Regions from separate parts of the Streptomyces sp. NBC_01298 genome, predicted to be linked through region 1. Evidence: predicted binding sites of a transcription regulator. Region 1 holds the regulator's gene; the other holds the start of a gene.
What was found. The regulator HspR, encoded in region 1, represses chaperone genes until heat shock. The targets are predictions, from matches to a motif close to TTGAGNNNNNNNNNCTCAA.

Region 2: a site for HspR is predicted at 2,072-2,090, ahead of lon (endopeptidase La). Genes of this name have one in related genera too.

Annotation. Positions count from the first base shown of each region.
Region 1 is NZ_CP108414.1:4,372,566-4,376,771, reverse strand. Features, by position in the region: gene dnaK (molecular chaperone DnaK) at 1-98, shown strand, start outside; gene grpE (nucleotide exchange factor GrpE) at 98-778, shown strand; gene dnaJ (molecular chaperone DnaJ) at 839-2,041, shown strand; gene OG730_RS19745 (heat shock protein transcriptional repressor HspR) at 2,043-2,495, shown strand; gene OG730_RS19740 (helix-turn-helix transcriptional regulator) at 2,629-3,663, opposite strand; gene OG730_RS19735 (Rieske (2Fe-2S) protein) at 3,946-4,206, shown strand, end outside.
Region 2 is NZ_CP108414.1:3,201,174-3,205,379, reverse strand. Features, by position in the region: gene OG730_RS14180 (sulfurtransferase) at 1-449, shown strand, start outside; gene OG730_RS14175 (DUF4097 family beta strand repeat-containing protein) at 566-1,351, shown strand; gene OG730_RS14170 (DUF6817 domain-containing protein) at 1,381-1,947, opposite strand; gene lon (endopeptidase La) at 2,113-4,206, shown strand, end outside.

The sequences.
Region 1 (4,206 bases):
GCGCGCCGACCGGTGACGCCGGCCAGGCCGACGCCAACGACGACGTCGTCGACGCCGAGATCGTGGACGACGAGAAGCCGAAGGGCGGCGCTGCCTGATGTCGGAGGAGACCCCGGGCTTCGACGAGAAGCCCGAAGTCCCCGCCGACGGCACGCCTGACGACGACGCCGCCGAGCCGAAGGCCGCAGCTTCCTCCAAGGAGGAGGCCGCGGCCCCGGCCGGGGACTCCGCAGCAGCAGCACGGGGCGTTCAGGAAACGGCTCTCCTGGCCCAGCTGGACCAGGCCCGCACCGCGCTCGGCGAGCGCACCGCGGACCTCCAGCGCCTCCAGGCGGAGTACCAGAACTACCGCCGCCGGGTGGAGCGGGACCGGATCGCCGTCAAGGAGATCGCGGTCGCGTCCCTCCTGACGGAACTCCTCCCGACCCTGGACGACATCGGCCGGGCGCGGGAACATGGCGAGCTGGTCGGCGGCTTCAAGTCGGTGGCCGAATCGCTGGAGACCGCCGCGGCCAAGATGGGCCTGCAGCAGTTCGGCAAGGAGGGCGAGCCCTTCGACCCGACGATCCACGAGGCCCTGATGCACTCGTACGCACCGGACGTCACCGAGGACACCTGCGTGGCGATCCTTCAGCCGGGGTACCGGATCGGCGAGCGTACGATCCGTCCCGCGCGGGTCGCGGTGGCCGAGCCCCAGCCGGGCGCGGCGCCGAAGTCCGAGGCGGCGGAAGGCGAGTCCGCGTCGGACAAGGACGCGGATGCCCCCGACAAGGGCTGACGCTGCGGCGCCCTTTGCACGACACGTAGGACAAGAAGCGCGAGAGGAGGGACACCGGGGATGAGCACGAAGGACTTCGTCGAGAAGGACTACTACAAGGTCCTCGGTGTCCCGAAGGACGCCACGGAGGCCGAGATCAAGAAGGCGTACCGGAAGCTCGCCCGCGAGTTCCACCCGGACGCCAACAAGGGCGACGCCTCGGCCGAGGAGCGCTTCAAGGAGATCTCCGAGGCGAACGACATCCTCGGGGACGCCAAGAAGCGCAAGGAGTACGACGAGGCCCGCGCCCTGTTCGGGAACGGCACGCTGTTCAATCAGGGGGGCCGCCCCGGTCCCGGCGGGGGCGGCGGCTCGTTCAACTTCGACCTCGGCGACCTCTTCGGAGGCCAGCAGCAGGGCGGCGCGGGCGGCGGCTTCGGCGGCGGCGGACTGGGCGACGTCTTCGGCGGCCTGTTCAACCGCGGCGGCGCCGGCGCGGGTCCGGGCACCCGTACCCAGCCGCGCCGCGGCCAGGACATCGAGTCGGAGGTCACCCTCTCCTTCACGGAGGCGGTGGACGGGGCCACGGTCCCGCTCCGGATGTCCTCGCAGTCCCCGTGCAAGGCCTGTTCGGGCACCGGCGACAAGAACGGCACGCCCCGCGTGTGCCCGACCTGCGTCGGCACCGGCCAGGTGTCCCGCGGCAGCGGCGGCGGCTTCTCGCTGACCGACCCCTGCGCGGACTGCAAGGGCCGCGGCCTCATCGCCGAGACCCCGTGCGACATCTGCAAGGGCAGCGGGCGGGCCCGCAGCTCCCGGACCATGCAGGTCCGGATCCCGGCGGGGGTCTCCGACTCCCAGCGGATCCGGCTGCGCGGCAAGGGAGCTCCGGGCGAGCGCGGCGGCCCGGCCGGTGACCTGTACGTGGTCGTGCACGTGGACGCGCACCCGGTCTTCGGCCGCAAGGACGACAACCTCACGGTGACCGTTCCGGTGACCTTCGCGGAGGCGGCGCTGGGAGCCGACATCAAGGTCCCGACCTTGAACGGTCCCTCGGTGACGCTGAAGCTGCCCCCGGGCACCCCCGGCGGCCGCACGATGCGGGCCCGCGGCAAGGGAGCGGTCCGCAAGGACGGCACCCGCGGCGACCTGCTCGTGACGGTGGAGGTCGCGGTCCCGACCGAGCTGAACGACAAGGCCCGCGAGGCCATGGAGCTGTACCGCGAGGCGACGGAGTCCGAAGACCCGCGCTCCGCGCTGTTCGAGTCCGCGAAGGGAGCATGACATGGACGGCCGCCGTAGGAGCCAGTACCAGCTCACCGATGAGACCCCGGTCTACGTGATCTCGGTGGCCGCCCAGCTCTCGGGCCTCCATCCGCAAACGCTGCGCCAGTACGACCGCCTCGGCCTGGTCTCCCCGGGCCGTACGGCCGGGCGCGGCCGGCGCTACTCGGCCCGTGACATCGAACTGCTCCGCACGGTGCAGGCGCTGTCCCAGGAAGAGGGCATCAACCTGGCCGGCATCAAGCGGATCATCGAACTGGAGAACCAGGTCGCCGCGCTCCAGCAGCGCGTGGCCGAGCTCTCGACGGCCGTCGAGGGCGCCGCCACCGTCCTCCAGCAGCGCGAGGCCCAGGTGCACGCCTCGTACCGGCGCGACCTGGTCCCGTACCAGGCTCCGCAGCCGGGCAGCGCCCTGGTCGTCTGGCGGCCGGCGCCGAAGCGGCCGCTGGGCTGAGCGGGCGCACGCACGCACGCGCAGAGGCCCCGCCCGAACCCTTCACGAAGGGTCTGGGCGGGGCCTCCGCGCGTGTCCGCCGGCCGTAGCCGCCCGCGACCCGTCCCGGGCCCGCCCCCAGCCGTCAGCGGGGCTACGGCAGCCCCTCGGCGTCCCCGGGGCCCGAGTCGTGCAGGATGCCGGACTCGGCGATGAGGTAGCCCAGCTGGGCCCTGCTGCCGCTGCCCAGGGCGGTGGCCAGTTTGGCGATGTGCGCGCGGCAGGTGCGCACGTTCATGCCCAGGCGCCGGGCGATGGCCTCGTCGACGTGCCCCTCGATGAGGAGGTGGGCGATGGAGCGCTGCACGCCGGAGATCCCGTCCGGGCTGTGCGTGTACGTGACCTTGTCGTTCAGCGGCACGGCCCTGCGCCACAGCTGCTCGAAGACCTTGATGAGGTACTCGATCAGCCCCGGGTGCCGCAGTTCCAGGGCGACGCGCCGATCATGGCTCGCGGGGATGAAGGCCACGGTACGGTCGAAGATCATGAGACGCTCGATGAGCTCCTCCAGTGTGCGGATCTCGACCTTGCCCGTGGAGATCCTGTCCACATAGGCGAGCGTGCCCTGGCTGTGCCGCACGGTGTGCTGGTAGAGCGTACGGATCTTCACCCCGCGGTCGATCATCGGCGAGGCGCGCTCGAGGGACTGGCTGAGGCTGAACGTCGGCCGGGCGCCACCCGGCTGGACGGTCAGGGCCTCGGTGTGACACTCGGAGGTGGCCAGGTCGATGGCGGCGTTGATCTGGTCGAATCCCTCCAGCACCGTGATCGCGTGGGTGTTGGCGGGGCTCCGGGCGCTGAGGGCGAGGAACGGCTCGAAAGCGTCGGTGAGGTCCACGGCGGTTCGCCGGCGGTCCTGGATCTCGCGTTCGATCGGGTGGAGGCGCTGGGCGAGCGCGACGGACGGGGGAACCGCGCGCAGTTGGTTCGCGTCGTCCGGGTCGGGGCGCAGCAGCGCGAATTCGAGCAGGCAGGGGGCGTTCTTCACTTCACCGCGGGCGACGCGGCCGGTGCTCAGGGCCGCTGCGTAGAGCCGCGTTCCCTCGGCGCACATCTCTGTGACGGGGTGGTGATGTGTCGGGTTTGTTGTGCTCTGCGTCAAATCTCCACCCCCCAGGGTCCTGAACATGTAAGAACATGATGCATCGTCCCTGTGGCACTGACGTGCCTGAATGAGCCATCGTCTGTCAGTGCGGGGGAGAAGATTCCATCAAGTGAGGACGAAGCCGACCATGTATAAGAGAATGCTTCGCTCGGCGCTTGCCGTTGTTTTCTCCGTCGCCGCGATTTTTGGGGCAGTCGCCGCTGTCAACGGGGACACGGGAAGCGCTGACACCAGTGCCAGTACGTCCGTCGAGAACAAGGTCGGGAACGACTTCGGCTGGGACACCATCCCTGCGCAGGTTTCCTGATGACCCCCGACGACCACGGATTCCGCCGTGAAATGGCATCGGCATACCGCTCCGGCTGGCAGTTCATCGATCTGACCAGTGCCATTCCTTACGCCGGTGACTCGCTGAAGGTCACCCTCTTCGGCCAGCCCATCGTCGTGGTGCGGGAAGAGGACGAGGACGTCCGCGCCTACCGCTGTCTGCGTCGCCCCCGGGGCGCGCCGCAGCCCGTCCGCTGCGAGATCCGGTACGGCATGGTCTTCGTCAATCTGGACCAGCGT
Region 2 (4,206 bases), 1.2 Mb from region 1:
GCCGACCGGGTTACGAGGGCCCGCGCGGCTCCTTCACGGCCCGGCCCCGCGCCGGGCTGCTGGTGGACGCCGCCACCGTCTCGGCGGCCCTGGCCGACCCGGCCGCCGCGGTGCTCGACGCCCGGACCCGCGAGCGCTTCGCCGGCGCCGCCCCCGAACCCCGCCCGGGCCTGCGCGGCGGCCACATGCCGGGCGCGGTCAGCCTCCCCTTCGGCGAACTCCAGCGCCCCGACGGCCTGATGCGCCCCGCCGCGGAACTCCGTACGGCCTTCGCGGCGGCGGTGGGCGAGCGGGAACGGCTGTACTTCAGCTGCGGATCGGGCGTCACCGCCTGCGTGCTCGCCCTCGGCGCGGAACTCGCCGGGTACCAGGACCTCGCCGTGTACGACGGCTCCTGGAGCGAATGGGGCGTGCCGTCCCCGGACAGGCCCGTCGTGGCGGGTAGGTGAGGCGGGTAGGTGAGGCGGGTAGGTGAGGCGGGGAGTTGAGGCGGGGGGTAACCCCACCCCGGATCCGGGGACGTGCACCATGCCCCCGCGGCGGCCGCGCGGGCACGATCGACACCATGACCACGAAGACGCGCCCGCGCGGCACCGACAAGGCCAAGGCCACCGCCACCTACACCGCCGCGGCCCTCGCCGCCGGGCTGCTGCTCACGGGCTGCTCCTTCTCCCTCGTTTCGCGCGGGGGCGACGAGAAGACGGCGAGCGCCGATGCCACGGTCGCGGAGGCCGTCACGACGGTCGACGTCTCGGACGCCGGCAGCGGATCCATCGAGGTGGTCGCCGGAACCGGCCCGGGCGTCACCGTCCGCCGCACCGTCCACTACCGCGGCGACACCGTGCCCGAGCCCGCCCAGCGGATCTCCGGCGGCGTCCTGACCCTCACGAACGGCAACTGCTCCGGCCGCTGCTCCGTCGACTACCGGCTGGAGGTGCCGGCCTCCGCGACCGTCCGCGCCGGGAGCTCCAGTGGCAGCGTCACCGTGGCGGGCGTGGCCGCCGCCGACGTCACGACCTCCTCCGGCTCGGTCCGGGCCGACCGGATCGCCGGCCCGCTGAAGGTCCGTACCTCCTCGGGCTCGATCGCCGCCGAGGGGCTCGCCGGGCCGGGCGCGGACGCCCGTTCCGAGTCCGGAGACGTCCGCCTGGCCTTCGCGAAGGCGCCGGCCTCGGTCGCCGTGAAGACCGGCTCGGGCGACGCCAAGGTGAAGGTCCCCTCGGCTCCGTACGCCCTCGACGTCTCCACCAGCTCCGGCGACCGCGAGATCACCGTCCCGGGGGACCCGTCCGCGACCGCCAGGCTGGCCGTACGGACCTCGTCGGGCGACATCGTCATCTCGGCGGCCTGAGCCGCGCCCCGCCCCGGTGCCCGAGCGGGTCAGCCGAGCACGGCGGTCACATCGCGGCGGGCCGGCTCCGACAGCAGGGGGGACCACCGGGTGAACAGTTCGAGCAGACCGGCGCCGTTGCGTTCGCGGAAGGACGCGTTCACCTTGGCCAGGTCCAGCTCGTTGGCCGCCGTGAGTTCGGCGAAGTCGCGGCGCTGCCGAGGGGACGGAACGAACTCCTCGCCCGTGAACCGGTCCCGGAAGACCGCCGACGCTTCGTCCGGTGCGGAGAGGCCGGGGTAGGAGGCCTCGCGGTCGCAGCTCGCGTAGAAGTAGACGAGCTCCTCGGCCTCCGTGCCGATCGCCTCGGTGAGGCGGGCCCGTTCGGAGAGGTCCAGGAGTATCAGGGGCAGTCCGTCGGTGCCGTAGAAGGCGTGGCACAGTGCCGCGGTGCGGAGCGCCGGCCGACCGCCCCAGGCGGCGACCAGTGCCTCGACGCGCAGCAGGTGGGTCAGGAGCGTCCCGCCCGAGTGCTTGGTGGTCTCCGCCCCCACCTCCTTGAGCAGGGCGATCGCCGGTGAATCGGTGGGTGCGTGCTTGTCGTCGCTGGGCGTCATGCGCCCATCATGACGAGGCATCCGGGTCCGGCGCCCGGCGCGATCGCCATGCGGACATCCGGCGGGCGACGAGTGTTCGCCCCCGGCGAACGGCACTTGGGGAACATCGGGAGGCGCCCGTGCATTGAGTCGGCATAGCTCAACTTCACTGCCGGAGGGAACATCATGGCTTCGACGTCCGTAACGCTCACCCTGCCCGTGCTGCCGCTCGACGACGAGGTCGTGCTGCCCGGGATGGTCGTCCCGCTGGACCTGTCCGACGCCGAGGTGCGGGGCGCCGTCGAGGCGGCCCAGGCCGCCGCCGGGGACGGCAAGCCGAAGGTGCTGCTCGTGCCCCGGGTCGACGGGAAGTACGCCGGCACCGGGGTGCTCGGGACCGTGGAGCAGGTGGGGCGGCTGTCCGACGGGGATCCCGGGGCGCTGATCCGGGGCCGCGGCCGGATCCGCATCGGGGCCGGGACGACCGGCCCCGGGGCCGCGCTCTGGGTCGAGGGCGAGACGGTGGACGAGGTCGTCCCCGATCCGCTGCCCGGGGCCGTGGCCGAGCTGGTCAAGGAGTACAAGGCGCTCGCCACGACCTGGCTCAAGAAGCGCGGGGCCTGGCAGGTCGTGGACCGGGTGCAGCAGATCGAGGGGGTCGGGGCCCTCGCGGACAACTCCGGGTACTCCCCGTTCCTGACCGTCGAGCAGAAGGTGGAGCTGCTGGAGACGGCCGACCCGATCGCGCGGCTGAAGCTCGCGGTCAAGGCCCTCAGCGACCACCTCGCCGAGCAGGACGTCGCCGAGTCCATCGCCAAGGACGTCCAGGACGGCGTCGACAAGGTCCAGCGCGAGTTCCTGCTCAAGCGGCAGCTCGACGCCGTGCGCAAGGAACTGCGCGAGCTCAGCGGGGAGCAGGAGGGCGAGGAGTCCGACGACTACCGGGCCCGCGTCGAGGCCGCCGACCTGCCCGAGAAGGTGCGGGAAGCCGCCCTCAAGGAGGTCGACAAGCTGGAGCGCTCCAGCGACCAGTCCCCGGAGGGGTCCTGGATCCGCACCTGGCTGGACACCGTGCTCGAACTGCCCTGGAACGAGCGGACCGAGGACGAGTACGACATCCGGGGAGCCCGCGCCGTCCTGGACGCGGAGCACGCCGGGCTGAGCGACGTGAAGGACCGGATCACCGAGTACCTGGCGGTGCGCAAGCGCCGCTCCGAGCGCGGGATGGGCGTCGTCGGCGGGCGCAGGGGCGGGGCCGTGCTGGCGCTCGTAGGCCCTCCCGGCGTCGGAAAGACCTCCCTCGGGGAGTCGGTGGCCCACGCCATGGGGCGCAAGTTCGTCCGCGTGGCCCTCGGCGGAGTCCGCGACGAGGCCGAGATCCGCGGGCACCGGCGTACGTACGTGGGCGCGCTGCCCGGCCGGATCGTACGGGCGATCAAGGAAGCCGGGTCCATGAACCCGGTCGTCCTGCTCGACGAGATCGACAAGGTCGGCTCCGACTTCCGGGGCGACCCGGCCGCGGCGCTGCTCGAAGTCCTCGACCCGGCCCAGAACCACACCTTCCGGGACCACTACCTGGAGGTGGAGCTGGACCTGAGCGACGTGGTGTTCCTCGCCACGGCGAACGTGCTGGAGTCCATCCCCGAAGCCCTCGCCGACCGCATGGAACTGGTCCGCCTCGACGGCTACACCGAGGACGAGAAAGTCGTCATCGCCCGCGACCACCTGCTGCCCCGCCAGCTGGAGCGCGCCGGCCTGGCCGCGGAGGAAGTGGTCCTGGAGGAGGACGCGCTGCGCAAGCTGGCGGGCGAGTACACCCGTGAGGCGGGCGTGCGCACCCTGGAGCGTTCCCTCGCCCGGCTGCTGCGCAAGGTGGCCTCCCAGCACGAGCTGGGGGAGCGGGAGCTGCCCCTGCGGATCGGCGCCGACGACCTGCGGGCCCTCATCGGGCGGCCGCACCACGTGCCGGAGTCCGCGCAGGATCCGGCCGAGCGGCGCACCGCGGTACCGGGCGTGGCCACCGGCCTCGCCGTGACCGGGGCGGGCGGTGACGTCCTGTTCGTCGAGGCCTCGCTGGCCGATCCCGAGACGGGCGCGGCCGGGCTCACGCTGACGGGCCAGCTCGGAGACGTGATGAAGGAGTCGGCGCAGATCGCGCTCAGCTTCCTGCGCTCCCACGGCGCCGAGCTGGAACTCCCGGTCGCCGACCTGAAGGACCGGGGCGTGCACATCCACTTCCCGGCGGGCGCGGTGCCCAAGGACGGCCCGAGCGCGGGCATC